2 regions of the Rhizobium sp. 01T444 genome follow, and region 1 is predicted to be linked to the other one. Evidence: predicted binding sites of a transcription regulator. Region 1 holds the regulator's gene; the other holds the start of a gene.

Region 1 (15,630 bases):
ATCGGCAAGATGGTCGTCAAAGGCGGTGGTGCGGCCGTTCAGGCCTTCCGCGATGACGCGAACTCCGCTTCCGAGCGTTGCCTGAAGCACGCTCGGCCAGCGGTTTTCGTAGGCATGACGGCCGATCGTGACGGCGTCATAGCCCCAAGTCAGCGAGTCACCATAGCAAAGAACAGTCTTCGTCATGTCCGCCCTCCCGCGTCCTGCTTAGACCAGCATGCCCATCGGATTTTCGATGTAGCCCTTGAAGGCCTGCAGCAACTCAGCACCGAGAGCACCGTCAACGCAACGATGGTCAGTCGAGAGCGTCACGGTCATGACCGTAGCAATCGCCATTTCGCCGTTCTTGACGATGACACGCTGCTCCCCCGCGCCGACTGCGAGGATGGTCGCATGCGGCGGGTTTATGACGGCTGCGAAGTTCTTCACGCCCATCATTCCCATGTTGGAGACCGAGGTCGTGCCGCCCTGATATTCCTCAGGCTTCAGCTTGCGGTCCTTGGCACGCTTGCCGAGATCGCGCATCTCGTTGGAGATGGTCGACAGCGTCTTCTCCTCAGCCTTGCGGACGATCGGGGTGATCAGGCCGCCAGGGATCGAGACAGCCACGCCGACATCGGCATGCTTGTGCTTGACCATGGCATTTTCGGTCCAGGAGACGTTGGCATCCGGAATGTCGCGCAGTGCCAAAGCCATGGCCTTGATGACCATGTCGTTGACCGAAAGCTTGTAGGCCGGAGCGCCGTCCTTGCGGGGAGCGGCGTCGTTCAGCTGGGCACGCAGCGCCATCAGCGCGTCGAGTTCGCAATCAACCGAAACGTAGAAGTGCGGAACGGTCTGCTTGGATTCGACGAGGCGACGGGCAATCGTCTTGCGCATGCCGTCATGCGGCACGAGCTCGTAGGAGCCCGGCTCGAAGAGCTTGAGCACGGCTTCATCCGAAGCGCCCTTCGGAGCGGCAGCGGCCGGAGCCGGTGCAGCAGCCTGCGGGGCAGCAACAGCAGCCGGAGCAGCCTTGGCGCCACCACCGGCAGCAGCAGCTTCGACATCACTCTTGACGACACGGCCATGCGGACCGGTGCCGGCAACGGCGGAAATATCGATACCGGCTTCCTTGGCGAGACGGCGAGCAAGCGGCGAAGAGAAGGTGCGAGCGCCAGCCGAGGAGGCGGCAGCCGGGGCAGCGGCCGGAGCTGCCGGTGCGGGTGCTGTCTCAGCCTTCGGTGCTTCGGCTGGTGCCGGAGCAACTGCAGCCTTCGGCGCCGGAGCGGCGGAGCCGGCACCGCTTGCGGCGGCGGCGACATCTTCGCCATCGGCGGCGAGAACGGCGATCAGGGCGTTGACCTTCACGCCTTCGCTGCCGGCCGGAACGACGAGCTTGGCAACGGTGCCTTCGTCGATGGCTTCGACTTCCATCGTCGCCTTGTCGGTCTCGATCTCGGCGATCACATCGCCGGACTTGACCTTATCGCCTTCCTTGACCAGCCACTTGGCCAGATTGCCTTCTTCCATGGTCGGAGAGAGGGCGGGCATCGTGATATTGATCGGCATCGAAAGGCCCTCCCCTTATTTGTAGCAAACGGCTTTCACCGCATCGACCACTTCGCCGACATTCGGAAGCGCGAGCTTCTCGAGATTGGCGGCGTAAGGCATCGGAACGTCCTTGCCGGCGATCGTCAGGATCGGCGCATCGAGGTAATCGAAGGCCTGCTGCATGACGCGGGTGGCGATTTCGGTGCCGACGGAGTTCTGCGGATAACCTTCTTCGACGGTGACCAGACGGCCGGTCTTCTTGACCGATTCGATCACTGTCGGAAGATCCATCGGGCGAAGCGTGCGCAGATCGATCAGTTCGACATCGATGCCGAGCTTTTCGAGTTCAGCAACCGCCTTCGTCGCATAGGTCATGCCGATGCCGAAGGAGACGACGGTGACATCCTTGCCCGGGCGGTGGATGCGGGCCTTGCCGATCGGCAGAACGAAATTATCGAGCTTCGGTACATCGAAATGCTGACCGTAGAGAATTTCGTTTTCGAGGAAGACGACCGGATTCGGGTCACGGATCGCGGCCTTGAGCAGACCCTTGGCGTCGGATGCCGTGTAGGGCATGACAACCTTCAGGCCGGGGATCGCGCTATACCAGGCGGCGTAATCCTGGCTGTGCTGGGCGCCGACGCGGGCAGCAGCACCGTTCGGGCCGCGGAAAACGATCGGGGCACCCATCTGGCCGCCCGACATATAGAGCGTCTTGGCAGCCGAGTTGATGATCTGGTCGATCGCCTGCATGGCGAAGTTGAAGGTCATGAACTCGACGATCGGCTTCAGGCCGGCCATGGCAGCACCGACGCCAACGCCGGCGAAGCCGTGTTCGGTGATCGGCGTGTCGATAACGCGGCGAGCGCCGAATTCCTGCAGAAGACCCTGGGTGACCTTGTAGGCGCCCTGGTATTCGGCAACTTCTTCGCCCATGACGAAGACGTTTTCGTCAGCGCGCATTTCTTCGGCCATGGCGTCACGAAGGGCTTCGCGCACCGTCATCGACACCATCTCGGTACCGGCAGGAATTTCCGGGTCGTTCGGCACGAAAGCCTTGGGCTCGGCCGGAACCGGAGCAGCAGCTGCAGCCGGCTTTTCTTCCTGGGCAGCAGGCGCCGCGGCGGCCGGAGCCGGCTGAGCGGCAGCCGGAGCGGCGGAAATCGCGTCGGCGGATTCGCCATCCTGCAGCAGGATGGCGATCTTGGCATTCACCTTGACGTTTTCGGTGCCTGCCGGAACCAGCAGCTTGCCGATGACGCCTTCATCGACGGCTTCGACTTCCATCGTCGCCTTGTCGGTTTCGATTTCGGCAATCACGTCACCGGACGTGACCTTGTCGCCTTCATTCTTGAGCCACTTGGACAGCGTGCCTTCTTCCATCGTCGGAGAGAGGGCGGGCATAAGGATATCGATAGGCATGGGTTCCCTCCCCGATTAGAGCAGAATGTCGGTGTAGAGCTCGGATGCATCCGGCTCCGGATCGGCCTGGGCGAAATCGGCACTGTCGGCGACGATGTCGCGGACTTCCTTGTCGATCGCCTTCAGATCGTCTTCGGTCGCCCAACCCTTTTCCATCACGCGCAGGCGAACCTGCTCGATCGGGTCCTGCTCGGAGCGCATCTTCTGCACTTCTTCCTTGCTACGATACTTCGCCGGGTCCGACATGGAGTGGCCGCGGTAGCGATAGGTCAGCATTTCAAGGATGATCGGGCCCTTGCCCGAGCGGCAGTGCTCGAGCGCCTCATCGGCAGCAGCTTTGACGGCGCGAACGTCCATGCCGTCAACCTGGACGCCCGGGATACCGAAGCCGGAACCGCGAAGCGAATAGTTCGACTGAGCCGTCGCGCGAGCCGTCGACGTGCCCATGGCATAACGGTTGTTTTCGACGATGTAGATGATCGGTAGCTTCCAGAGAGCAGCCATGTTGAAGCTCTCGTAGACCTGACCCTGGTTGGCAGCGCCGTCACCGAAATAGGCGATCGAAACGCTGTCGTTGCCCCGGTAGCGGTTTGCAAAGGCAAGGCCGGTTCCGAGCGAAACCTGGGCACCGACGATACCGTGGCCGCCGTAAAAATGCTTCTCCTTGGAGAACATGTGCATCGAACCGCCCTTCCCGTGGGAATAGCCGTTGCGACGCCCGGTCAGTTCGGCCATGACGCCGCGTGCTTCCATGCCGGTAGCCAGCATATGACCGTGGTCGCGATAGGCGGTGATGACCTGATCGCCTTCCTTCTGCGCCATCTGCATGCCGACGACGACAGCTTCCTGACCGATGTAAAGGTGACAGAAACCACCGATGAAGCCCATGCCGTAAAGCTGGCCCGCCTTTTCCTCGAAACGGCGGATGAGCAGCATCTCGCGATAGGCCTTCAGCTCCTCGTCGCGATCGAAATCGGCGATAGGACCACCGTTCGATGCCTTGGCTGCGGATTTCGCACTGTTTTTGCGGCTGGAAACGGTCGCGGTTTTGCGCAACGCCATTCAACCCTCCCTATGGGTTTATCGGTTCTCAGGTGGCGCGTACCATAGGGAAGAAAAATGACCACAGCAATGCCATAATTGCATGGCTCATATTCGCAGGTAAATTATTGATAAATAACAGGAATTTTTGATTAACCTAAATTCGGTTAATTGCGGTAGTGATTGTAAATGACGATCTCATCCGCGCGCGACATGTTGAGCTGATATCGCGCCTTTTCGTCGAGCATATCCTTGTCCAGCGAGCCGTCACTCAGGAGCGCTACCTGCGCCTCCAGATGCTCACGCTTGACCTTCAGCACAGCCAATTCCTTCTCACGCGCGACACGCTGGCGCTCGAACGCCTCCGTCGCACGCAGACCATAGTCACCGTGAATGCAATGATAACCGAAATAGGAAAGGAAGGCGACCGTCATGGCCGGAATGACGAAGCGGCCAGTCTTTCTCTTCTTATGATGCTTTGTCCACATACACGCATGCTCTAACGCATTACCAATCGTTTCAATTTACCGCGCAGAGATTAACCGTTCGTTGACTCAAAGCCCATCACGGGCAGACTCAACAAAAAACCCGCGCCGGAGCGCGGGTTCCAAATGACTGATTTATCAGTTCGTATTAGCCGCGGATGATGGAGCGGCCGGCATACTGAGCCTGCGGGCCGAGACCTTCTTCGATGCGGATCAGCTGGTTGTACTTGGCAAGGCGATCCGAGCGCGACAGCGAGCCGGTCTTGATCTGGCCGCAGTTGGTGGCAACTGCGAGATCGGCGATCGTGGAGTCTTCGGTTTCGCCCGAACGGTGCGACATCACGGCAGTGTAGGCTGCCTTGTGCGCGGTGTTGACGGCGTCGAGCGTTTCCGTCAGCGAACCGATCTGGTTGACCTTGACGAGGATCGAGTTGGCGACGCCCATGCGGATACCGTCACGCAGGCGAGCCGAGTTGGTGACGAACAGGTCATCGCCGACGAGCTGGCACTTTTTGCCGACGAGATCGGTCAGCGTCTTCCAGCCTTCCCAATCGTCTTCTGCCATGCCGTCTTCGACGGAAATGATCGGGTACTTGCCGACGAGTTCAGCGAGGTATTCGGCCATTGCGCCCGGTTCGAGCGTGCGGCCTTCGCCTTCCATCACATACTTGCCGTCCTTGAAGAATTCCGTCGAGGCGCAATCGAGGCCGAGATAGATGTCCTCGCCCGGCTTGTAGCCGGCTTTCTCAACCGACTTCATGATGAAGTCGAGGGCTTCCGGAGCGCTCTTCAGGCCCGGGGCAAAACCACCTTCGTCGCCGACATTGGTGTTGTGGCCCTGGGCGGCGAGTTCCTTGCGCAGCGTATGGAAGACTTCCGAGCCCATGCGGACAGCTTCACGGATCGAGTCTGCGCCAACCGGCAGGATCATGAATTCCTGGAAATCGATCGGGTTGTCGGCATGTGCGCCACCGTTGATGATGTTCATCATAGGAACCGGTAGCAGGCTGGCCGAAGCGCCACCAACATAACGGTAGAGCGGCAGGCCGGAAGCCTCCGCGGCGGCCTTGGCAACAGCGAGCGAAACGCCGAGGATGGCGTTGGCCCCGAGGCGCGACTTGTTCGGCGTACCGTCGAGCTCGATCATGATCTTGTCGATCTGGATCTGGTTTTCAGCGTCGATGCCGCCGATGGCGTCGAAGATCTCGGTGTTGGCGGCTTCGACGGCCTTTTCGACACCCTTGCCGAGGTAGCGCTTCCCGCCGTCACGTAGTTCGACGGCTTCATGCGCGCCGGTCGAGGCACCCGAGGGAACAGCCGCGCGGCCCATGCTGCCGTCTTCGAGATAGACATCGACTTCGACGGTGGGGTTACCACGGCTATCGAGAATCTCGCGGGCGATGATATCGGTAATTGCAGTCATGGTTTTTTCCTGCTCGGTGGGTGGATAAATCGTTTGAAACCGTCTTAATCGAAGGTGCGCAAATTACAATGCCGCAATTTTGCACGTTCGGGCAGCGCATCAGACGTGGCCTATAGCACAATCATGTCAGGGTTTTGAAGGGAACGGCAGTCGCCGGCCAGCATATCCCATCCATCGAAAGACGATAAACTGTTTATCCGGGCGGAATGTTGGCAAGCCACCATCGTTGGCAGCAACCCACGGCTGAAAATTCCTGCAACAGCCCCAATTTTGGACGGCTTCCCGCCCTTTGATTTCAGCCTTCGGTAACCATCCCGGTTTAATTTTGAAAGCTTGGGAGAGGCCCTCAAAAGTCGGTCGTTCCGGCCACTCAGGCAAATACGGAACGGCTGGAATGAACAGCTGCGCCCCTCCAAAAACAACCAGTACGGGATTTTATCGACTCTCTTGGCGGCATTTCATATGAGGCACAGATGAAACTCAATATTGCACGCAGCCTTGCCATTTTCGGTGCCGTTGTCATCCTCGGACTGGTGACCTCCATCGGCTTGCAGAATTACGCATTCAACATGCTTCGCGTGAACGGACTGATGTATAAGCAGATCATCTATGGCAAGGATCTCGTCGCCGATATTCTCCCGCCGCCGCTCTATGTCATCGAACCCTACATGCTAGCGCTCGAAGCCGTCGAGCAGCCGGCCTCGGCAACGGCCAATATCGAACGCATCCGAACGGTTCTGAAGCCGGCTTATGAAGACCGCCGCAAATATTGGTCAGAAACGCCGCTCAGCGCCGATCTCAAGCGCAAGCTTCTCGATGACGTTCTCGTCAGGGGCGACGCCTTCTGGCAAGTCATGGATGAGGAGGCGGTGCCTGCTATACTCAAGGGCGACAAGGCCGCCGTCGAACCGGCGCTCCTCAAGCTTGCGACGAATTTTCATGTTCACGAAAAGGCCGTGAACGAACTCGTGGCGATGGCGAACGCCTTCCAGGCGGATGCCGAAAAGCAGGCTGCCGAACAGACGGAACTGCTCTCCGCCGTTACGCTATCCGCCGCCGCGCTTTCCTTCGTGCTCATCGTTGCCGGGCTCTACATGTTCCGCAGGCGCGCGATCGTGCCGCTATCGGCGATGCGCGACTACATGGCGGTCCTCGCGAGCGGCGACTATTCCCGCGAAGTTCCCTATGTCAGACGATCCGACGAAATCGGAGAAATGGCGCGCGCAGTCACGGTCTTTCGCGAATCGGCGGAAGAACGGAACGCCATCCGCGCGCACCAGGACGAGGAACGGCAGGCACAGATGCGCCGCGATGCAGAACTCGACGCATCGAAGAGCGTGGAGAATGCCACGCGCCAGCGCGTCATCGAAAGCCTGAGCGCCGGCCTGGAGCGGCTTTCACGCGGCGACCTGACCGTGCGTCTCGACGAGCAGTTCGCCAACACTTATGAGAAGCTTCGCGAGACCTTCAATACCAGCATCATCATTCTTTCCGATGCCATGAAGGACATTTATGCCGCCACGAATACGGTCGGCGACAGTTCGCGCGAAATCGCACTTAGCACCACTGATCTGGCACAGCGTACCGAGAGTCAGGCTGCCTCACTCGAACAGGCGGCTTCGGCGCTGGATCAGATCACGGTTACGGTGAAAAACTCCTCGGAGCGGGCCCAGGAAGCCAATGCGATGATGTTGGCCACGAAGGAGAGTGCGGCGCATTCCGCCGAGATCGTTCGCGAAGCGGTTACCGCCATGGAGAAGATCGAGGAATCAGCGGTCAGGATCGGCGATATTATCAACGCCATCGATGAGATCGCCTTTCAGACCAATCTTTTGGCGCTCAACGCGGGCGTCGAGGCAGCACGCGCCGGAGACGCAGGGAAAGGCTTTGCCGTCGTAGCTCAGGAAGTCCGCGAGCTTGCCGGCCGCTCCGCCAATCTCGCCAAGGAGATCAAGCTTCTCGTCGAGACGTCGTCGCGGCAGGTCTCCGCGGGCGTGGCACTTGTCAGCCGCACCGGCGAGGCACTCGGCGATATCGACCGCCAGGTGCTGCAGGTGACGGCGCTGACCGAAGCGATCGTGCGCTCGTCTTCAGAACAGTCGGTCGCGCTCGTCGAGGTCAACGCTGCCGTCAACCGTATGGATCAGGTGACACAGCAGAATGCGGCGATGGCCGAGGAGACAAACGCCGCCTGCCAGGAGCTCGGCAACGAGGCGTCCCATCTCGGGCGCATGCTCTCCCGCTTCGCACTGGAGGAAAGGCGCCCGTCCCGCGCGGCAGCCTGATGCTGCCTGTCGTTCAGGCGGCCTTGGCGATCGCGTCGAAGGCGAGAAGCTTCTCCAGAAGCCGCGGCATGTCCTTGAGATAGACCATGTTCGGCCCGTCGCAGGGCGCGTTATCCGGATCCTGATGGGTTTCGATAAAGACCCCGGCGACGCCGACGGCCACGGCAGCACGCGCCAGCGTCTCCACGAACTGCCGCTCTCCGCCGGAGGTTTCCCCCTGTCCGCCGGGCTGCTGGACTGAATGCGTGGCGTCGAAAATAACGGGGGCGCCGGTTGCTGCCATGATCGGCAGGGAACGCATGTCGGAGACCAGCGTATTGTAACCGAAGGAAGCACCGCGTTCGCACAGCAAGATGTTCGGATTGCCGCTCTGGTTCAGCTTGCCGAGCACGTTCTTCATATCCCAAGGCGCCAGGAACTGGCCCTTCTTGACGTTGATAACGCGGCCGGTCTTTGCCGCAGCCACCAGGAGATCCGTCTGACGAGACAGGAAGGCCGGTATCTGCAGGATGTCGACGACCTTGCCCACTTCGGCGCATTGTTCTTCAGTGTGGATGTCGGTCAGAACCGGAATGCCGAGTTCCTTCTTGAGATCGGCAAAAACCTCCAGGCCCTTTTCAAGGCCGACACCGCGTTTGCTCGACAAGGAAGAGCGGTTCGCCTTGTCGAAAGACGTCTTGTAAACGAGCCCGATACCGAGCTTGGCGCACAGTTCCTTCAACGTGCCGGCAACCATGAACGCATGGTCGCGGCTTTCCATTTCGCAAGCGCCGGCAATCAGCGACAGACGTGCAGCATTGGAGAAGGTGACCTTGCCGGCGCCTTCGCCGACCGTCACAACGGAGTTCGTAGTAGAGCTCATGATGTTTCCTCGAAAGCGAAGAGCACGCCCTGACCGGGCGCGGGCTTCACCAGAATACGGTTGCCCTTGCGTGTATAGGTCACCCCGTTAGCAGCCAAATGCGCTTCTGTCACGGCCAGATCGCCAACCGCAAAGAGGATTGCCCGGCCGCGCAGGCCGCGATCGATATCCGGCGTCGCCAGATCGAAATAGGCCTCCAGCCCCTGCGGGGTCATCAGGCTGATCTTTGCGTTTCCGGTAAGCACCTCCAGCCCGAAACTCGTATCGCCAGCAGAAGCGGCTTTTGCCGCCGAGCGAACGAAGGCGCCGAAGGCTGTCGGCTCGGGGGCTGCGAGCGCGATCTCGGCAATGCCTGTCACGCCATTGGCGTGGGTCTCCAGCACGTTGCGGTCGGCAGGAAGCGGGTTGATGCGCTCGACAGCGAAGAGAAAGAAATCCGGTGCCCGGAGGTCGGCAGCGAAGGCGAGCCGGAAGCCGGCAATGCTCTCCGTGCCATCCGGCATTTTCACAGGGCGTTCGAACTGCAGCACAGAACCGGCACTGATGCTGCCCTCCACGAATCGAGCATGTTCGTGCTTTGCATCCGCGGTGGCGAAGGCGATGGCGGACAGTCCCTCGCTGCCGCAGCGGAAACGGAAAGCCTGATCGCGAGCCGTGAAGACATTGCCCTCACGTGCCGTCACCTCGCTCTCCTCGACGCTCGCGACACCGAGCGGCTCGATATAGGTTTTGTCGGCAAAGAAAACACAGGCATTCTCCGTGCCGAAGGGATGGCGGGCATCGGGCGCGACGGTAAAGCCCAGCTTGCCCAGCCTTTCGCGGGCAAGGTCGATATCGGTAACCGGCAAAACGAGATGATCGATCGGAAGCGTGTCTTGGCTCATCGGTTCTTCTCCCAGCAGTGACAAGGAGATGTGCTTCAGCAGGTCTCGTGAAACAAGGCCAGACAGGCCTAAGGGCGATAAAAATCAAATTCTCGACAGATTGAACAGAAGTTTTACGAAAATTTAGCTACTTGCGGAACACATATGGAACATATAGTGTCCGTTCTGGATTTGTTTCAAGACTGGGGAGACGCCATGCTCACGCGCAAACAACAGGAACTCCTTCTTTTCATTCATGAAAGGATGAAGGAGTCAGGCGTTCCACCGTCTTTCGACGAGATGAAGGACGCACTGGATCTGGCCTCGAAATCCGGTATTCACCGGCTGATCACGGCGCTCGAAGAACGCGGCTTCATTCGCCGGCTTCCGAACCGGGCGCGCGCGCTCGAAGTCATCAAACTGCCGGAAGCCTACAGCCCGAGCCTGCAGCCTCGGCGCGGCTTTTCACCGAGCGTCATCGAGGGCAGCCTCGGCAAGCCCCAGCCCGTGGCGCCTCCTGCCTCGGCGAAGCCAGCACCCGCTGCCGATAACGGCAATGCGGTCTCCGTTCCCGTCATGGGCCGCATCGCCGCCGGTGTTCCGATCTCGGCAATCCAGAACAATACGCATGACATCACCGTTCCCGCCGATATGCTTGGCTCCGGTGAACATTATGCGCTGGAAGTTCGCGGCGACTCGATGATCGAAGCCGGCATCTTCGATGGCGACACGGTCATCATCCGCAATGGCAGCACAGCCAATCCGGGTGATATCGTCGTCGCGCTCGTCGATGACGAGGAAGCAACGCTCAAGCGTTTCCGCCGCAAGGGCGCATCGATTGCGCTCGAGGCAGCAAACCCTGCTTACGAGACCCGCATCTTTCCGCCGGATCGCGTCAAGGTCCAGGGCAAGCTCGTCGGCCTCATTCGCCGCTATCACTGACCGGTGACAGATTGGCGTCTGCGAATGTGTTACTGCGCCAATCATAGGCGCGGTGGCGCATCCAGGGTCGCCCCAATGTGTCGAATGCGGTTGCGACCTCAATTCCCTTATCGGTGAATCGAAGTTCGACAGAACCTGTCTTGCGCAGCGTCTCGCCGGTAAAGAGCAGCGCGCCGGAACGACAGCGGTCGAAGCGCAATCGGACAGGGGTCACCACAATATCAGCCGTATCGCAGGCTGGTCCGAGATAGGCAGCATTGTCGATGACGGTCAGTTTCTTTCCATTGACGAGCAAAGTGGTGCACCAGGCGCCCTTCAGGCAGGAGAAGCGTGACGGCGGGCTAATGGCGACTGCCTGTCTCATTGCCTCTCTGGCTTCATTCTGTTGGTCGGGTGACAGTTGCAGTCTTTGACCATCAGGCGCAGTGGGCGCCTTGGCAGCTTGAAGCATAACTGGCTTCTGATGCTCTTCGACGGCAAGGGCCCTCTGCCATTGTTCGAAGATGAAGGCGGGCGGCTTTTCACGGTTCGAAGCCATCGCCTCTCCATCGACTATAGCGACCAGGCCGCCATCTTCGGAGATAGCGATATCGGGCATCGCCTCCGATGGAAGAAGGACAACAGCGAGCGTCGAGACCGCGACAATTGCCGTTCCCATGTGCCGCAGCCGGGTTCTGAGCAGGGTCAGCAGCAGAAATCCGAAAACGGCGGTCGGGAAATACCAGCCGGGCAAGCGGCCTACATCTATGTTGCCGCCCCACCCCGCTACTGCCTTTGCGATGGTGATCACCAGATCAAGCCCGAAGCCTGCCACCGGCCATAGCCAGCCGTCCAGACCAAACGGCATCAGCAGCATTGCCAGCATCCCGGCCGGCATGACGATGAAGGTGATGACCGGCATGGCCGCGAGATTTGCCGGCAGGCCATAGGCAGTCAGCCGGTGGAAATGCTCGATCGAAAACAGCGCCGTCGAGAAACCACCGATCAGCGACGTCAGGAAAACGCCACCGAAGAAGCCACCAACCATGAAGAAGGGCTTCATGATCGGCAGCTTGGCAAAGGCATTCTCCCGCATCGGCCGCCCCTTCCAGAGGTCGTAGCCGGCGACCAGTGCAAGCGTTGCGGCAAAGGACATCTGGAAACTCGGCCCCAGCACCTCCGATGGCGAGACCGCGAGGATCACGAGAGCGGATAGCGCCACGTTTCTGAGACTGATCGACGGCCGGTCGAAGAAGACCGCAACCAGCATAATCGCCATCATGATGAAGGCGCGTTCGGCGGAGACGGCAAAACCCGAGATCAGATAGTAGGCCGTCACCGCAGCGAGCGCACCGGCCGCCGCGATCTTCTTGGTTGGCCATGCCTGGGCAATGCCGGGAACAAGACTGAGAATGACGCGCAGGCCGACAAAGAAGATGCCGGCGGAGAGCGCCATGTTGAGGCCGGAGATCGCGATGATATGCGCAAGGCCGGACTGCCGCAGCGCCTCTGTCGTTTCATCCGAGATCGCCCGTCTCTCGTCCGTGACAAGGGAGGCGGCAAAAGCCCCGGTGTCGCCGGGTAGTGTGGAGCGAATCCGATCGCCGATGCCGCTTCTCAGGCGGTAGAGCGACTCCAGAATTGCCTCACCGACCGAGTTCGATCGCTCCGGCTGTTCCGCAACCCTCTTGGGTACTCCATAGAAGAAGCCGTTGGCACCGATGCCGTCAAAATAGGCGCTGAAGGCAAAATCATTGAGGTGGGGGAGCGCCGGTCCCGCCGGAGGCGTGAGACGTGCCCTGCCCTCGATGACGTCGCCGAGTTCGAACGGCTGGGTGGCTCCGCGGACCAGCACGGAGATGCGTTCGGGCGGACGCTTGATCTCAGGAGCATCCGTACCGGTGACGTCAAGAATATAACGCCAGCGCCCTTGGTCATCGCCTTCTCGGCGTTCGATCCGGCCGGTCACCGTTGTCGTTACGGCTGAATCGAGGATCAGGGTCTTTGCCCGCCATGTTTCGATCTGCGCGGAGAGCATTCCACCGGCAAAAAGAAGTAGAGCAAGCAGCGTCGCCTGCAGTTTCGTCCGGGCATAACCGCAGAGCGCAACGGCAATAAGGAGAACAAGCAGGAAGAGACCGAGCGACACGGCCGGAAAGTCCGAGGCCGCCAGAAACCAGGTCGCGGCACCTGCACCAAGGAAGACCGGAGAGAAGAGGATGAGGCGACCGTGGCCGGCCTCTTCGGTGGCCATACGCATCGACGACCCGACGTATCGTTTCGCAACAGTCACCAATCGCCATCGAAATGGGATCGCAACCTGGGTCCGAGCCGATTGCGTCACAATGGCGCGCGGGGCAATGCCAGCAAAATCCATCTTTTCATCAATGGATTGCTCTTGTCGTTCTCTTGTCTCTAACCCCGCCATAATCGCCTGGACCCGCCCCCGGATACCGGCAGAATGCAACCTGAAATCAAAACGAGCAAACAATAATCGATTGAAATAAGAGGAAAATTCGCGGGAGCAAAAAATCCAGTCAAATCATGGTGTTCTGATATGCATTTAGCTCATCGCTGCACTGCCTAAAAGATGATGCCGCGATGCACAAAATGGCATCACGGTAACTTGGCATTAGCTTCGCGATCATATAGCTATCGCTTAGGACGCTTAACCCTTATGGCGCTTTTGCGGCGCCACCGCCACCCCGGAGGATCAGCATGACGGATCAAAGCGCTACAATCAAAATCGGTGACAAATCAGTCGATCTCGCCGTGCGAAAAGGCACGGTTGGACCCGACGTCATCGACATCGGTGCCCTCTACAAGAACACGGCTTCCTTCACCTACGATCCCGGGTTTACGTCGACTGCATCCTGTGAATCGAAGATCACCTATATCGACGGCGACGAAGGCGTTCTGCTGCATCGCGGCTACCCGATCGAGCAGCTTGCCGAGCATGGCGACTTCCTGGAAGCCTGCTACCTGCTGCTCTACGGCGAATTGCCGACCGCCGCCCAGAAGAAGGACTTCGACTATCGTGTCACGCACCACACCATGGTGCATGAGCAGATGAGCCGCTTCTTCACCGGCTTCCGTCGCGACGCCCATCCGATGGCCGTCATGTGCGGCTGCGTCGGCGCGCTTTCGGCCTTCTATCACGACTCCACCGATATCACCGATCCGCACCAGCGCATGGTAGCCAGCCTGCGCATGATCGCCAAGATGCCGACGCTCGCAGCGATGGCCTATAAGTACCATATCGGCCAGCCCTTCGTTTACCCGAAGAACGATCTGGATTACGCGTCCAACTTCCTGCGCATGTGCTTTGCCGTTCCCTGCGAGGAATATGTCGTCAATCCGGTGCTCGCACGCGCCATGGACCGTATCTTCATCCTCCATGCCGATCACGAGCAGAATGCCTCGACCTCGACGGTCCGTCTCGCGGGCTCCTCGGGTGCGAACCCGTTCGCCTGCATCGCCGCCGGCATCGCCTGCCTCTGGGGGCCCGCTCACGGCGGCGCCAACGAAGCAGCCCTCAACATGCTGACGGAAATCGGCACTGTCGATCGCATTCCGGAATATATCGCCCGCGCCAAAGACAAGAACGATCCGTTCCGCCTGATGGGCTTTGGTCACCGCGTCTACAAGAACTACGATCCGCGCGCCAAGATCATGCAGAAGACCACGCATGAAGTTCTCGGCGAACTCGGCATCAAGGACGATCCGCTTCTCGAAGTCGCGATGGAGCTGGAGCGCATCGCTCTGACCGACTCATACTTCATAGAGAAGAAGCTCTACCCGAACATCGACTTCTACTCCGGCATCACGCTGAAGGCCCTGGGCTTCCCCACGACCATGTTCACCGTGCTCTTCGCTCTGGCTCGTACCGTCGGCTGGATCGCACAGTGGAACGAAATGATCGAGGATCCGGAACAGCGCATCGGCCGTCCGCGCCAGCTCTATATCGGCGAACCTAAGCGCGACTACGTACCGGTTTCCAAGCGCTGAGCGCTGACTTCGAAGCAAAAAGAAAACCCGGTCAGGAATGGCCGGGTTTTTTGCTGGTTAGAACATCGAGCAATATCTGTGCTGCATGCTCTCCAGGCGGCTTTTCTGTCTGCATGCGCTGCCAGATGAGCTCGTAGCCTTCCTTCATCGCCTTGAGCTGGTAGGTGTCGGCTGACAGCCTCTCCATCCAGCGCGCGAGGCTTGCGCCGCGAACGATATCGTTCAGATATTCTGGCACGACCGCGTAGTCGGCGATCAGATTGGGCAGTGCGCCGCTCCAGGTCTTGATGTCTGACGTTAGCATGCGCATGATCCAGTCGACCTTGTAAGCGGAAACGACGGGTACATCAGCCAGCGCCAGTTCCAGGATAACCGTGCCGGACGCTGCCATGGCCGCATCGGCTTCGGCGAAGGCCTTCCATTTCGCTTTGGCACCCACAACGATTTCCGGCTTTATCTTCCATCCCGCCGTCATTTCGCGCACAAACGCTTCCTTGTGCGGCACAGTCGGCAGCATGAAGCGTATCGGTCCATTGCGGGCGACGAGCTCATTGGCGGCGGCTTCGAAATAAGGCAGAAGCTTCTTGATCTCGGAGGAGCGCGAGCCGGGAAGAAGCAGGATCGCACCGTTGCCGGGCTGCCGGCCAGCGCGCAGGCGCCGGGTCTCCAGGAGCGCTGCGTCCGCAACCAGACGGTGACCCACATAGGTTGTCGCCGGCCCGTTGAGACGCTGCATCACCGCCGGCTCGAAAGGAAGTACGGCCAGCACATGGTCGACATAGGCGAG
Region 2 (15,630 bases), on a different contig from region 1:
GGACCGGGCGCGGCCAGTTCAACGGCCAGCTCTGTCCCTGCTCTTCGGCGACAGGCGAGATGCTTTGCAGTGATCGCTCCGCAACGTCGCTGGCCACCGGCGCGACGCGGTAGAGACGGAATTTTCCACGATTGCCGAGAATGTCGACGAAAGCGCCGATATCGACCTTGGCCTCTTCGATCAGGGCGGAAGCAAACTGCCTGTCTTCAAGCGGCTCGACCATGATGGCAGCAAGGCTGAGCTTCTCGATGCCGAAGCCCGGATCGATGCGTTCGATCCGATCGTGCAGGAGTTTGGTCAGCCAGGCAATGTCGCGGACAGGCTTTGCAGTTCCGGCCCTCAGCGCCTGGACCGTATTGTCGACCCGGTGGACGATGAGGTCCGTGCGGCGTACGCCAAGGCCCCTTGCCTGAAGGACACGGCAGAGCCTGTGCACCAGCAGCGAGACATATTTGGCGATCGTCTCCGCAGCGCCGATCGGATCTGCGAAGGACCGTGACACTTCGACGAAGTCGGGCGAGCGGATTGGATCGATGGGCTCGGCTACCCGGCCAAACATCTGGTCGAGCCTGCGCGTGATCTCCGGGCCAAAGCGCAGGGTCAGCGGTGCTCTTGGCGTTGCCGCCAGTTCACCGACGGTGCGAAACCCGAGGATACGCAAACCTGTCACGACCTCCGCGTTGAGACGAAGCGAGGCAATCGGCAGATCGGTCACGGCATCGACTGTCCGGCCTGGTGCCACCACGCTTGTCTCGTTGCCGATCGAGCGCGCCAGCGCATGGGCTGCTCCCCAGCTGTCTGCGACCGCTGCCCGTGCCGCCAGACCTTTGGCGCGGAAGCTGTTGACCAGGCCTGACAGCATAGGCCCCTCCCCGCCCTGCAGATGGTCGGCACCCTCGGTGTCCATGACGATGCCGTCAGGTGGGTCCAAGGCAACGACAGGCGAATATCGGGTAAGCGCCCAAAGGGTGATGCGCTCCAATACCGCAAGATCGCCTGCAGGATCGGCATCGACCATGTTAAGTCCCCGCACGAATGCCTGCGCCTTGGCGGCCGGCATGCCGATAGTCAGGCCAAGCTTTGCGGCGTTTGCGTCGACCGCCGACAGCCATCGCTTCGACCCGCTCTTTGCGACCACGACAAGCGGTGCGTCAGCCGGAAGGGACGGATCGGCGCGTCTGATCCGATCTGTCCGCAGCGTCGGAAGATATACGGAGACGACCCTGGCCATCACATGCCTCGACGATGAAATCTGTACTTTCTCCGGCCTTGATCCTGATCAATTCGGCGAGCCACCTGGCTCTACCGATGCCGGGAACGGGCAGCGGCTCGGACGGCAAGACCGAAACGCGCCAGCGCGAGGCAGCGGCCGTCGGATGCCCGAAATCACTTGCCTCCGTCTGGCGTCGCCAGCGCCGGATGATCAGCCCGAGCGTTCCGGATCCCTCCGCGGCCAGTTGCAGACGGCGTGAAACGACCATTGGCAAGCGCACCGTTTCGGCCACGACCGCGCCAAGCCCGCCGAAGCGCAAGGCCTCCTCACAGGCCTCAAGCACATATTCCTCGTGAACCGCCTCGACATAGATCACGCGATCCGGATGAAGGCCGGTCTGCGCGAGCGCCGGTGCGAAGAGATCGGGACGCGCCAGGCACCACACGACCGTGCCCTTGGTGCGGGCCGCTATGCCTGCGACAAACAAGGCAGCAGCAGCGCCGTTGACGGCGCCGGCCCCGCCTCCGGCGAATTCGTGGATCGCGCCATAGGCAAGGCCCCCGCCGGGAAGCTTCTCGTCGATTTCGCCGACACCGAAGGGCAAGACCGCCTTCGGCCGGGCGGCCGCCCCTTCGAGATGCTGGATACGCTCTCGAAGCTCATAGATAATTCGGTTTGCGCCTGGCCGAGCCATTGTCCGGTCTTCATCATGTTAAACGTATCCACACCGCAGGAAAGCGGATATGTTCTTTATTTGTTCCTAATTCAAACGTGAGTCAACGTAGCTGTTGAGGTGAATATTCCTAACCGGGCGCTATCCGCACCACGGAATGGCAAAAAAATAGAATTAGTTCAACCAAATGAACGGATTCGAACGAACTTGAAAAATGTCGGCATAAGAAAAAATACCTATTGTTTGCTGGCCCCTTGCCTCAGCTCGCCATGCCCGTCTGCAGGCAGATCCAGGAAATCCTTGCCGCCGCGGCGATGATCGACCCAGTCGCCCGACGGGCCGCCCGGCTCCTGACCGGATGGCAAGCTTTTGCCTTGTGAAAAACAGGGAACTTTTGGTTTGGTCTGACGTTAGAACGCGGCAGATAGTTGGCCGAAGCTGATGGCTGGAAGAACGATGCGCGTCCAAACACCCATTTTTACTGTCTCCGCGCTCGCAATTTTGGTTGCGCTTGTCGCGATCAATCCATTCGGTCGTCATCTGGTCGACCCCCGCTCGACATCTGCAATTATAAGAGAGGGTCATTGACGAATGCGCCGCTCGATCTCGTCTGCGGCGTGCTCAGCAGTGAACACGCCTGGTCGGACCGAAGCTTGATTGCACGGCCAAATGCCAATGATCATGCTTATATCCCGCCTTTGAAATCCTGTCGTCTCTATCCCCGCCAGCTGCCTCGTTCAGCGCAAAAGAACACAAAACCAGGAGAATGAATTGGCCCGTCCAAAAGGCAATCCGATCGACGCTGTCGTTGGACAAAACCTGCAGCGCATTCGAAAAAGCAGAGGAATTAGCCAAACCGCACTTGGTGAGGCGCTCGGCATTTCCTTCCCGCAGATCCAGAAATACGAGACAGGCATCAATCGCGTCAGCGCCAGTGCGCTTTACGAAATGGCGCGCGCCCTCGGGGTGTCACTGGATGACTTGTTCAGCGGGGCCGAACAGATTGTCAGCAACGATCCGACGCGAGAGCCAAACCTCGCCGGACGACGACCGACAGAAATCGATCAGATCCAGAACCCTGCCATTCGCGAGGCGATGCGGAGTCTCATCACGCTGGTAGCCGGGCCGGGCACGCAAAATGAGGTCGGAGCGGAAATCGCGCAATAGCGTTGCGACCTGGGTCGTCGTTTACTCAATCGGGCTTTAGCCGAAGCAACCATGTGCTCGCTGTTCTGCCCAAGCGTATTCACAATGACAGTACTGACGGACAAGGGCCTGCGGCACCGGTTGTGCCGCGGCAATTGGCAGCGAGGTCGCCGTCATTGTTGCGAGACGACGTGCTCTCCAAGGACGTCCCCCACATTCAGATTATAGCTGAACAGGTGAACGCGATATGCAGCAGCCGCTGAACCTGCTGACGGCGTCCGTGCAAAGTTTACGGAAATGTTTCCCAGGCGATGCCGAGCGACCACCCTTGAGCATCAATCTTGTTGAAACCTTCACCTCCCACATGAGGCGAAACCTCTAAACTGGCTCTGCACTCGTCAGCTCTAGAAAGGGAGGAGACGATGACAGACGCGTTGAGCGGAATTGCATTTTTGACAAGGTCGGACCTCGCCACGAGAGGCTGCGCGCTGACGACCAAGGACGTGCACGAGGCCGTAGCGCGAGCCTGGGCCGAAATCCGGTCCGGGGCGGCGCGCGGCGGCAAGGCGGTCCTGTCCTTGCCCGAAGACGAGTTTTGGTCGGTCCCCGATTTTACCGCCTTCAAGCCTGATTTTGCCGAAGAACGTCTCGGCTGGAAGCTGTCATCTCTCTATAGCGTCAGCTCGACGCATGGCGGGGTGAAGATCATCGGCGCCAATGCCTTCAATCGCAGCCTCGGGCTTCCGAGATCAACATCGACCTTCATCCTGCTCGACAAGTTCACACTTCGCCCGATTGCGATCCTCGACGAGACGGCGCTTTCGGCAGACCGGACCGGAACCTATGCCTCACTCGTCGCAGAAGCATGTCTTGCCCGTGGCACTGCCTCCTGCGTCTTTCTGGTTGGAGCCGGGCCGGTTGCGCAGAGCGTCATCCGGTCGCTTGCCTTTTCCTGCGCGGACAGGATCGAGCAGATCTTCGTCCGCGCCCGCAGATTGGAAAACGCCCGCGCGCTTGCAATTGCGCTCTCGGGCGAAGTCAAGATCCCGCTCGTCCCTGTCGATGACAACCGGACCATGCGCTGCTGCTCCCTGGTCGTCACCGCGTCCAATGCCCGCGAACCAGTCTTTGCGGACGAGGATCTGGCGCAAGAGGCGACCACGCTCCATCTTGGGGGCAACGAGGCGCCGGACGATTATCTGAAACGGGTGTTTCGAACCGGCCTCATGGTTTGCGACGATCTCCAGACCGTTTCGAGGCGCAATTCGCAAAGCATCGCCCTGCATTTTTCCAGCCGAGGCCTGTCGCTGGAAACGATTGGACCGCTCATCGGCATACGCGAACTCGCAAATCCAGCACCCTGGTACGAAGACAATGCCGGACCGACCTGCGTTACCTGTGTCGGCCTGCCAATGCTCGATCTCTTCGTCGCCCAGGCGAGCTTCGATAAATATTGCCGTGCACATGCAGGGTCGGAGGTGGACCGGACATGTCCTATCTGACCCGCATTCTGGCCGAGCATGTGCGGGCGGCACCGACAGAATATTGTCCTGACATCGCTGACGTCGCCCGACGCTGTATCCTGGATCTGCTGGGCGCTGCTATCGCAGGCGTAGCCATGCCGAGTGCGGTAGCTGCGCGCACCATGGCCGGACCGGTCTTTGGCAGCGGCGAGGCGCCGATTTGGTGCGCCGGCAGGTGCGCGCCGGCGGGGGCCCTTTTCTGCAATGTCACTGCCGCGTCCGCGCTCGACATCGACGACGGCAATCGCGCGGCTCGCGGACATCCGGGGGCATGCGTCATCCCCGCGGCGTTGTTGATAGCTGGCCAGACCGGAGCGACGGGACGTGAACTGATCAGCGCGATCATCTGCGGCTATGATGTCGGCGCCCGCATCGCCGCCTCGCAGACGACGGACGGAATTCGCACACGCCAGTCCGGTCGCTGGGCAGCCTTCGCTTCGGCCGCGACAGCCGGCCGCCTGTTGCAGCTGGAGCCTGTCCGGCTTTCGCATGCTCTCGCCATTTCGGGCGTGATGGCGCCGAACCAGCTTGCCAATGGCAGTTCCGGCTACTCACGGCTGACAGGCAACGATGTCAAGGAAGGTATCGCATGGAGCAGCCTGCTCGGCATGACGGCGGCCCATCTCGCGGCTGCCGGTTTTACAGGGCCTGAGGACCTTCTCGATCACCCGGACTATTACGACGGCAGCCGCATTCTCGGTGGGCTCGGTCGCCATTGGGAAATCGCCGACACCTATTTCAAGCCCTACGCCTGTTGTCGCTATATTCACCCGGCACTTGATGCCTATAGCGAGCTCGCCGACGAAGATACGATCAGCCCCGAAGACATTGTCGAGGTCGAGGTCCGAACCTTTGCATGGGCCTTGAAGCTTGCCAACAGGAATGCGCCGGAAAGCATGGTCGACATGCAGTACAGCCTGCCCTATTGCATGGCGATCCTCGCCATCGACGGCAAGCAAGCGCTCGCACCGATCGGGGCAGATGCTCTTGGTCGAAGCGACCTCAGCCGCTTTGCGCAGAAGGTTCGCCTGAGCATTGATACCGATCTCGACCGACCCTTTCCGACGCAGACCCTTTCGCGTGTGATCCTGCGTACCAGAACGCTCGAGTTGACCTCTAAAGTCCATAGTCCGGCCGGTGACAAGGCGCGGCCGATGAACTGGCAGGCTATCGTCGAGAAATTTCGCTATCTGACGCGCCACCGGCTGCGCGAGGACGAGCAGCAGGACATAGTCGACGCCGTTGCCATCTTGCCAGACGGCGATCCTCAGGCGATCACACGGATCCTCCAGGCGGTGCGCCACCCCCTTTGATCGACGGAAGCTGTTCAGTCGATCGGCAAAGAGCGGTGACCGGCAGCAGTTGGCTGGCAGACGAGGCTTCCGTTGAAAACGACCATCCTGCCGGCGACGAGAACGTGGCGGACACGGCCGAGATTGTTAGTCTCGCTGATGATGACATCGCCGCGTTTTCCCTTGGCGATCGATCCCCGATCGCCAGCCAGTTCCGGAAAGATTCTGGCGACGTTACCCGTCGCCAGCGCGATCGCTGCTGCGGGCGACATGAACTTCTTTTGTACTACCCGATGAATGGCTTGCAGAATGCCATCCCAGTCGCCGCCCGCGTAATCGGTCGAAAGCGTATCGACGAGACCCGCGTTGATCAATGCATCGAAGTTGTCCGGGCCGTTGCGCCAGCGCGTGGAAATGCAGTCGAGCGTCGACACATCGACAGCAGCACCCAGATCGCGAAGCGCCTTGGCCGTTACCAGCGCTTCTTCTGTCGTGAACGAAGAATGATTGCTGTGGCCGGCTATGATACGCGCCTTCGGATGGATTCTTGCAAGTCCGATCAGCTGTTCGGCCGTCGGCGCGGCATTATGAAAGATTGCCGGCATCCCGGTGCGAGCGGCTTGTGCGGCGATTTCATCAAGACCGCGACGGGCAATCCCGACCGATGGCATCACGGTATCACGTATCAATCTACTCAAGCCTTCCGGCGTGAAATTAACCGAAAGCCCATTCTCCTCGATCAGCCGTGACAACACGTCATTGTTCCGGTCGTGTTTCTTGTCGAGCCTGCTGCCGAGCACGGCCTCCTTGAGTTGGCGGGCCAGCCTTGGATGGACAGCAAGGCCTGATGCATTCTCGATGGCGTTAGGCAGGAAACGATAGTCCTGCGCCCCGCCGCCGAGTGTCTGGCCGCCGCCAGCTTCGCCCAGCGCTTTGGCGCCGCGGGCGAGCATCTCGTCGATTGTCGCCGTCAGATGGCGCCCTGCAAGACCCGCCCCGTCGGCGGCTACAGCTGCCGCGATGCTAGAGGGCGTATGGGCGGTGCTGACATGAATATCGAGCGGATGGGACTGACCTGGCCCAACGTCAATTTCGTCTGGCAGGGCAAGTCCGCAGACGTTTAAAAGTGTGGTCGTACCGGACAGGAGGTGGCGGTTGCGCTGATAATCGACGTCGTAAGGGTCAAGTGGCAACGATCCGCTCGGCATTGATGGGCCGCAGATGCATCCATGCGCATGGGCATTAATGACGCCAGGAAGGACCGTGCACCCACTGGCGTCGATCACATCATAGTCGTCCGCCAATGCGGTCTCGTCCGTTCGCGCGACGGCCTCGATCATTTGGTCGGACACGAGCACGCTCGCCTTCTCGAGAAACTGGATGCCGTCGCCCGTAAGGACGCTTGCATTGACGATCGCAATAGGGCGATGCGGGCTCACGATGTCCCTTCCTTTCAGAATGGATTGGACTCCAGTGCGTATCCGATGCCTCGGACAGTTCGGACGACGTCAAGCTTCATGATTGGCGTTAGCGCCTTGCGAAGCCTGCCGATATGGACGTTGACGGTCCGCGGATCGACGAAGACACCTTTCGGCCATGCCCCGGACGCCAGTTCATCTCGTTTGAACACTCGTCCGGGATCGCTAATCATCACACGCAGCAATTCGAACTCGACCGGGCCAAGATGAATGTCATGCCCGTCAAAGAGAATCCGGTGCGTCCGCGCATCGACGATGAGACCCGAATGATTGAGCCGCTCCAGCCCGGCCGATGCCGGGGAAGAGTGATGGTTGCCGACCAAACGTTTTAAGGCGCGAAGATATCGATCGGGTTCGAGCGGTCGCATGAATGCCTCTTCGACGCCGACATCCAGGAATTGCGCGAAGCGATGCGATTGTTCGGCTGCGAGAAGGGTGACAATGCGTACATGGCGGGTTGAGCTGTCCTCCTTCAGCACTCTGCAGAGGCCGAGCGCAAAATCAGGCTGTCCGTCGACAAGGAGCCCAACATTCGTTCTCTCCTTGATAGCGGCAATTGTTTCGGCCGGGCCCATCGCCAGCTCGGTCGCAAATCCATCCACTGCGAGAATGTGGCGAACCGAAAGGCAGAAGTCGGTATCAAGCGAACTTATGACGACTCTGGATTGCACAATAGAACCCGCGAGAAATCGAGACGCTCTCTCAAGTTCGACACGTCTTGCATCAACGATGTCACGAACGGTCGGACTCGGCAAACGCTTTGATATTAAATGATGTTTCAAGGTCTCGCAGTGCTTTGCGATTGCCCGCAGGCCTTCAAATCTGTGAGTTGAATCCCCACGCATCTATGCTCTTCTTGGCTGATGGAACCATCAAAGCCGGCAGAAATCTTGATCGCGTCCGACGACCTCACGCTCGCGCAACAGATCGCTCACATCCTCAGGGAAGACGAGCTGGCAACCACGGAGATGTCGCCCGAGCGCGTCCTGCACCAGGGTTTAACTCACCACGAGTTTCGGCTCCTCATCGTCGCGATCGTCGTTGAAAGCCACGTTGGCGTTGCCTTGTGCGAGCAGGTGAAAAATCAAAGCGGTATTCCGATCATCCTTTTGCTTCCACCGGAACGGCATCTCGATGGTATTGAAGCCGGAGCCGACTTCTGCCTGCCGCTTGACAGCGATCCAAAGCGACTGATGACGCATGTTCGCGCGCTGCTGCGGCGATCGGGGCCGGCCTCCAGAAAAGGCGGACGAAGTCTGCGTTTCGATGGCTTTCGCATTGATATGGACCGGCGTCAGTTGTTTGCGCCCGATGGTTCGATCGTCAAACTTCTCGGAGCCGAGTTCGAAATCCTGCTCGCCTTATGCCGCCATCCGGGCACCGTTCTGTCTCGCGCCACTTTGCTCGACGCAACGCATATAGGCCTTGGCAGGCCGCTCGAGCGCAGCATCGACGTTCATATCTGTCGGCTTCGGCGCAGCCTTTCCAAGGCGCAGGCCAATGCTGGCGAACTTATCCAGACCGTGCGGCTCGGCGGCTATGCCCTTATTTCCTCGATCAACCCTGAATAAGTAAGGATTCAAAAAATCGTCTCATGAGTGTTTAATCGCTGCAGGATACTTCAATTGCGGTTAAATCTCGGCCGGCGATCTAGCAGCCTCGCTTGGCCGGCTAAGGAGCGATGCGCCGTGAAGAAAAATCTGGATACCTTGATTGATGTTTTGAGCCTTTCGGACGACGACCAATCCAAGCAACTCGCATTGCACAAATTTGCACAGCAATGTGGGTTCGAGCATTATGCCTATGTCAATATTCGCCCGAGCCTTCCCGAAGTCTTCACCGATTATCCCAGGAAATGGACGGATATCTATTTTGCCAATCGGTACCAGAGGATCGATCCCGTTATTGCCTCCGCCAAGCGCATGCGAAGACCTTTTTATTGGTCATCGCTGCCGCTGCATCGGGCCTCGACAGCGGCGGAGCGGAGATTTTACGCTCATGCACGTCAGTTCGGTATCGTTTCCGGCTTGTCGATCCCAATCGGCGTCGCACTCGGCCGCACTGCAGTCCTGACACTTGCATCCCACCTGCCGGACTTTAAGGGAGAGGGCAAGCTCGACGACATACAGGCGATCACCGCAACGACGCTCTTATATGCGCTCCTGAAGAGACGTGATCCATCGACAATGGCGGAGCCCCAGATCCATCTCACCGTCAGAGAGAAGCAATGTCTGTATTGGCTCGCAGTGGGAAAATCCTTATCGCTCACCGCCGATATTCTCGAGATCAAGAAAGACACCGTGCGCCATTATCTCAAGTTGGCCCGAGGCAAGCTCGGCGCCGACAACACGATAAATGCAGTCCATGTAGCCACTCGATTGGGGCTTATTTGATCTGGCGCTGCAAAAGACGCCCTGCTGATGTCTTGCTCCCGGCTGGACGGCCGACGACAGAGACGCGATGGCATTTTAGCATTTCCGAATCTTCATCCTTGACTCGATCAAAAATGAGAACATAATAAGAACATCACCACCCAAAAGGAAGGATGACGGCGATGAGCAATTTGCCGAACGATACGTTATGGCAAGAAGCAGACCTCGATAGGGTGCCTCAAGGCACCTATTGGACGCCTCCTGCGCCCCTGAGCATTTATGAGCTGGAACCTAAGCTTCGTGCCGCGGTGTCGCAGGCTATCGAAACCCGCTGCGACAGGGTTGATCAATTCGAGATCCTCCTTGCCCATGCCTTTGATATGGAAACATGCGCTCCGGTCGGGACCTTCGTGGTTTCGGCTGACGAAGCTGGCGGCCGAGCCGTTGGCATTTTTAGCGACCGCGGCGAGGTCGGCATCAAGGAGCCGATGTGGTTTGCCTTCGATGGCGACACTGACGAAGCTTTCAAGGCGCTGCATGACCGGGTCAAAGAAAGCGGCTATCTGCCGTAATATTCGGCGGCTCCGACTTGCGGACTTCTGCCTGTCGATGACGCCATCGGGCAGAACTAGCAATGCCGGAAATGAACCGCTCCCAAAACTCTCGCGCTGGTCCTTGGAGGAGGCGCGGGATGTTGGGGCAACGCTCTTTGTCCGGCGCTGTCCCTGCAATACAACGTGGCGCCTCCTGCCGGGCGTCCTCAAATTCCGAAATAAGCAACGTGAGTGCTTACCTCGATTTTCATGGGAGGTCCACGTGCGCAGATTAAAGGCCGAAGGGATGCAGTAGCACAGCCCACACCCAGCCTAACTGGCTGTGGGCCAGTCGGCAGGGCAAGGCTTTGGCCAATAATTTAGACTGAGGGAACAAAGGGCCGCTTTCCAAGTATGGGCATTGGGATCGTGCGGCGGGTGTTGTCCACCCTTACTGCCCTCTGTGTCGACCCGTGCGATCCCACCACTCCTACAGAGCTGGCCGCGACCGGCAGGGTCTCTTGCCCAGGATCCGGCTGACTCCTTCCTCATCGTGGCCACCAAATCACTATTGTTGCTGTGGCAAAAACGAGCGCCGCCAAGATGGCAAATACAAGCCACGCCAGAAGAGCCTGGGCAAGGCGATGAAGCCGGAAGAACCGCGGTCGCAAACGATCGACCCACGGAACTTCTCCGAGATCCCTTAGGCGTTTTTTTCCTCCCCCGGCGACCATCCTCGTGCTCAAGCTGACGTTGCTGGACGAAGTAACGCGGATCAAGGCTTTTGGTTTGCTGGATGCATCCGCACCTCTCATTTTCGCGCTCGACCTTTCGCCAGCAATCGATTTTTTGCCGATCAGCTGGAACTTTCTTTCATACTTTCGGTTTTTCTAATGGACCGCCTGACGACATGTTTGTCTTCCAGCCTTTAGCGAATCGTTTGTGCGGTCCAATTTTCCACTCCCTCTACTCCTGCCCGCTCCGGCGGGCGCCTTTTTGCCCGTCAGATCCATGCATGGCCGTGATTCTCATTCGGCAGCTGCTTCTCGCCAAAATAGCCCACCGGCAGCCGCACCGGATCCCGACGTTCCGCGGCATGGTCAATGCGCTCGACTGACAAATTTGTAGCGTGTGCGCGTCCTTGCGGCACCAACGAAGCAGCGATGTCGCTATGCCAATAGCTGTGAGAGCTGGACAGCGGGAGGCTCTTGCCGGTTGAAATCAACGGGCCACATAGGCGCCGGGAAATACGATGTCCTGATCGACGAGCACGCTGAACATGTATCCGGGGCGAATTTTAAGGGTCGGCTGAAGGTTGAGGCCCTTGTCGATCGATCTTTCCGCCACCCGCCCGAAGCTCTCCGCAAAATTGCGCCGCGCTGCATCCGATGCCGTATCCTGCGTGTCCCGCGTCGAACTTTCTGGCATAGAAGCGTCTATTCCCGTCCCGATGAGGGCGATCAGGGCAGCCGAGGCGAATGTCCTGACCGTGTGATTGTTGACGCGATCCTCGAAGCCGCCGTAGCCCTGCGCATCCGTGCCGGCCATTCCCCCGATCTGCAGCGTCGATCCATTTGGGAAAATGATGTCTGTCCAGACGACAAGCACCCGCGCCTGACCGAAGGCGACCTTGGAATCATAGCGCCCGAAGAGCTTTGCTCCTTGCGGAATGAGCAGTTGATGGCCGGTGGCGCTGTCATAGACGGCCTGGCTCACCTGGGCGCTGATACGCCCGGGCAGGTCGGAATTGATGCCGGTGATCAGTATTGCCGGAATGACGGAACCACGTTTCAGCTCATAGCGCGACAGTTGCGGAACGACCTTGTTCGGTAAGTAGCCGAACGCCTTGATGTCGGCATTGAAGAAATCCTCTTTGGAACCCTGCTTGTTTTGATCTGCGTCCCGCCCGGCGAGCCCGGCTTGGAGAGCGGCCTGATAGAGGTCGACGGGGTCGGATGCCTTTGCACCGTCGCGGGCCGGCGGATCGGCCGATCTTTCGGGTAGACGAGCTTGGCTGATGTCGACCTGCAAAGGTGAAGCGCGTGCGGCTTCGTCAGCCTGCATTCGAGCCAATTTCCGGCGCTGGATCTCGCGCAGATAGCGCTCGCGCCCTTCGCGCACCAGCCGGGCCTCGAAGTCGTCAGGGGTCTCCGGCACAGGACCCCTGAACGCCGGTTGCGGGGTTTCTGGAACAGGCTTGTCCTCGACAGATTTCGGCGCTTTGTCACTGACCGGAGGGGGCAGGAGCGGCTCGACCAGCTCAGGCTCGCCGATGATCCCGTCTTGAATGCCGCGCTTCAGCTGGTCGGCATAATTTGCTGCGGGAACGCCTGCGCTATCATCCCGTTCGGTCTGCCTGGGATAAAGGCCCCTGGAGGAGAGACCGAAGATGATGACGCCGAAGAAGACGATGGCAAGGCCTATGACGAGGAGTACCGGCAGCTTGTTGAGCCGCCTGATTGCCTTCGACTGAAGGCTGCTTGGGTCGCCAAGCTGTAGGGACTGGACCATGCTCTTCTTTCCTATTTGACCGCCATCACCGACACCGGGCTCGTCGGAACGGCCCCCGAATTCGACAGGGCGTAGAGGCGAGCAATACGCAGGTTCCGCGTTGAAAGGCTGGCGAGGACCCCCTCTTCAGACCTGTCGAGCGCATAGGAAAGTGCGATTGCATTGCTGTCGTGTTTAGGACCTGACACGACGGCGTAGCCGGATCCCTTGAGCGAAGCCTCAAGCGCAGTGCCAAAGGGCGAGGGGGCGTCCGGCAGGGCAAGGGTACCGGCTGCAGTAGGGAATTGTTCGGAAAACCGGTTTGCCATGTCGCCGGCAATCATGGCGGCAGCACCCAGGGAGAGCGGCGCAAGGTCTTCGCGTGGATCCCTCCTGCCGGAAGGGGCCTGGCAGCCGGCAAGTGCAAGCCAACAGCCCAGCGAAGCGAGAAGAACGCGGCGCATGTCAGCCCGCCCGCCGGATTGTGACCTGCTGTTTCTTCCAGCCGACCCCGGAGACAAGCACGGCGCGCTCGATGTTGTAGTCAACGACCATCAAATTGTTCGACATACGATAGTTGACGATGCGGTTTTGTCCGCCAGAAACGACGAAAAGGACGGGCGCATCCTGTCCGGCGAGTGAAGGCGGAAATTGGATGTAGGTCTTCTGGCCATCCGAATAGACCCGCGTCGGCCTCCATGGCGCGTTGCCACGAACCGTATAGGAGAAGTTCAGCTGGTCGGCAGAAACGCCCCCTCCCGGTCCACCTTTGGCTTCGAGGCGGGCATTGACGTCGGCGAGCTTGTCGGAAACATCTTCGGGGTACGAAAAGCCCACCCGTGCCATGTATTGGATCGGATGGGACTTGAGCTGGATGTGATAGGTGCGCCGTGATGTGGTGACGACCATGGAGGTCAAAAGCCCGGGTTCGGCCGGTTTGACGATCAGATGGATCGCTTGCCCCCCGACTGCCCCTGACGTCGCAGGCTCTATCTTCCATCGCACCGTGTCGCCGACCAGCACGTCGCGAACGACCTCGCCCGCTTCGAGTTCGATATCGCAGACCTGCAGCGGCGAGCAGACGACGGAAGGCTGGGTTTCGCCGAAGAGGAAGATGACCTTGCCGTCGGCGCCTTTTGTGACGAGACCTGGGGCGTCGCGCCATGTGGACGATAGGCCCGTCCCTTTTGCCTCATTCGGCGTCATGGTCTGAGAGCTTGCCGATTGTGCGACACCAACTGTGATCGCAAGGATGGCCAAGCAGAAGGCAACGGAGAGTTTCCTGCGGTTTTGCATAGGCTTTCCTCGTTTTAAAGCTGTGCGGTCCAGTCGAGGTCTTTCAGATAAAGCCCGATCGGGTTGAGCCGAATTGTTGCCTCGTCCTGCGGCGCGGTGATTGTCACCGTGGCGATGGCCCGGAAGCGGCGGGTGGCGGTTTCCTTGCCGCGCCGATCGCGTTCGAATTCGGTCCAGTCGATCTGATAGGACTGTTTCGAAAGCGCCACGATATTGTTGACCTCAACGGCGACGGTCGCGAGCCGGGCCTTCTCGAATGGAGAATTGCTACGAAACCAGGCGTTGATTTTCTCTGTCGAGGGATCCGAGGTCCTGAGTAGGGCGTAGGTGTGGTCGATATACTGCTTCTGCACGACGGCATCCGGCGTCACCGATCGGAAGCTCGATACGAAGCCACCAAGCGTGGCACGCACGACCCGCGCATCGGCATATTCTATATGTTCGGGAAATCCCGCCGACACCGGTGTGCCCAGCCTGTCCACCTCCACAATATAGGGCACGAGCTTGACCTGGGCGCTCAGATAGAGCGCATAACCGAATCCAATGATTGCGATCGACAAGGCGAGGATCGCAACGATGCGCCAGGCAGCCGCTGCTCTGACGTAGGAGCCGTAGCGTTCATTCCACTCGATACGGGCAGCGAGATAAGGGTTCTCCACGTGGCTCGACATTTCATCGGCTCCTACTGTTTGCCCGGCTGGCCTGATGGCGATGAACGTTTGGCTGGCGGGGACCGACCCTGATCGAGCTTGGCATTTGCAAGGCCGAGCAGCGAACTGGCATGTGCTCCGGGTGCCCCGATCGCCTTGTCCTTCATTGCAGATGCGGACGCCGCGCCGGCCGCGCCTACGCCTTCGGCCATGCCGCGCAGCACCGCACCGGCCATCGAGGCCCCGCCTGCCCGTGCGGATCTTGCGCCCGACAAGGCGGCGGACGCCATGCCCGCCGCAAGAAAGGTTGCGCCGAGGGCGGAAGACGCGGCCTGCCCACCATGGGAGATGACCTCAGTGCCGCTGGCCACCGATACGCCTTGAATGACGCCCTGAATAATGTTGGGGACGTAAGTCGCGATGATGAAGACCACGATCGCGATGCCGGCGATTGCCAGCAGGGTCTGGAATTGCTCGCCGATTTCAGGCCTGTTCGCAAGGCCGATGAGAACCTCGGATCCGATGCGAGCGATCATGACGAGCGCCATCAGCTTCATTCCGACGCTGAAGGCATAGACCAGATATTTGACGGCGAAGTCCTTGGTAAAGGACGACCCTCCAAGGCCGAGCATGATCATGCCGGCGAGAAGTCCAATATACATTTCGGCCATGACCGAAACGAAAATGGCCGCGACGAGGGAAAAGGCAATGACCGTCACGATCGTAGCGAATGCAGCACAGACCGCGAGCAGATTGTCTTCCAGAAGGCCAAAACGGATCTTCTCGGCCATCTTGGCCGCCACCGTCAGACCGGCGTTGAAGATATCGGTCGGAGATGCGTCGCCCCCGGATGCACCGACCTGGAAAAGACTGTCGACGACCGCTTTCGCAAAGCCCGGACCCTTGTCGAGAACGAGAGCGAAAAAGCCGATGAACATGATGCGCCGCGCAAGCTCGGCGAACC

The links. Region 1 encodes LexA, which represses DNA repair genes until DNA is damaged. Its sites were predicted from a motif close to TGTTCNNNNTGTGTTCNG; they were not measured.
Region 2: a site for LexA is predicted at 1,958-1,975, ahead of AC1DTN_RS27205 (ImuA family protein). Genes of this name have one in related genera too.

Annotation. Positions count from the first base shown of each region.
Region 1 is NZ_JBFTPD010000009.1:64,574-80,203, reverse strand. Features, by position in the region: gene AC1DTN_RS14930 (SGNH/GDSL hydrolase family protein) at 1-186, opposite strand, end outside; gene AC1DTN_RS14925 (pyruvate dehydrogenase complex dihydrolipoamide acetyltransferase) at 208-1,533, opposite strand; gene AC1DTN_RS14920 (pyruvate dehydrogenase complex E1 component subunit beta) at 1,567-2,955, opposite strand; gene pdhA (pyruvate dehydrogenase (acetyl-transferring) E1 component subunit alpha) at 2,971-4,017, opposite strand; gene AC1DTN_RS14910 (FtsB family cell division protein) at 4,164-4,484, opposite strand; gene eno (phosphopyruvate hydratase) at 4,630-5,904, opposite strand; gene AC1DTN_RS14900 (methyl-accepting chemotaxis protein) at 6,378-8,189, shown strand; gene kdsA (3-deoxy-8-phosphooctulonate synthase) at 8,203-9,051, opposite strand; gene AC1DTN_RS14890 (VOC family protein) at 9,048-9,935, opposite strand; gene lexA (transcriptional repressor LexA) at 10,131-10,856, shown strand; gene AC1DTN_RS14880 (ComEC/Rec2 family competence protein) at 10,837-13,263, opposite strand; gene gltA (citrate synthase) at 13,554-14,843, shown strand; gene lpxB (lipid-A-disaccharide synthase) at 14,875-15,630, opposite strand, start outside.
Region 2 is NZ_JBFTPD010000025.1:63,851-79,480, forward strand. Features, by position in the region: gene AC1DTN_RS27200 (DUF6504 family protein) at 1-1,231, opposite strand, end outside; gene AC1DTN_RS27205 (ImuA family protein) at 1,152-1,907, opposite strand; gene AC1DTN_RS27210 (helix-turn-helix domain-containing protein) at 2,658-3,053, shown strand; gene AC1DTN_RS27215 (Rossmann-fold NAD(P)-binding domain-containing protein) at 3,455-4,534, shown strand; gene AC1DTN_RS27220 (MmgE/PrpD family protein) at 4,522-5,868, shown strand; gene AC1DTN_RS27225 (amidohydrolase family protein) at 5,883-7,286, opposite strand; gene AC1DTN_RS27230 (winged helix-turn-helix transcriptional regulator) at 7,301-8,170, opposite strand; gene AC1DTN_RS27235 (response regulator transcription factor) at 8,216-8,896, shown strand; gene AC1DTN_RS27240 (autoinducer binding domain-containing protein) at 9,014-9,718, shown strand; gene AC1DTN_RS27245 (hypothetical protein) at 9,880-10,269, shown strand; gene trbI (IncP-type conjugal transfer protein TrbI) at 11,452-12,741, opposite strand; gene AC1DTN_RS27255 (conjugal transfer protein TrbH) at 12,753-13,184, opposite strand; gene trbG (P-type conjugative transfer protein TrbG) at 13,186-14,016, opposite strand; gene trbF (conjugal transfer protein TrbF) at 14,031-14,687, opposite strand; gene trbL (P-type conjugative transfer protein TrbL) at 14,699-15,630, opposite strand, start outside.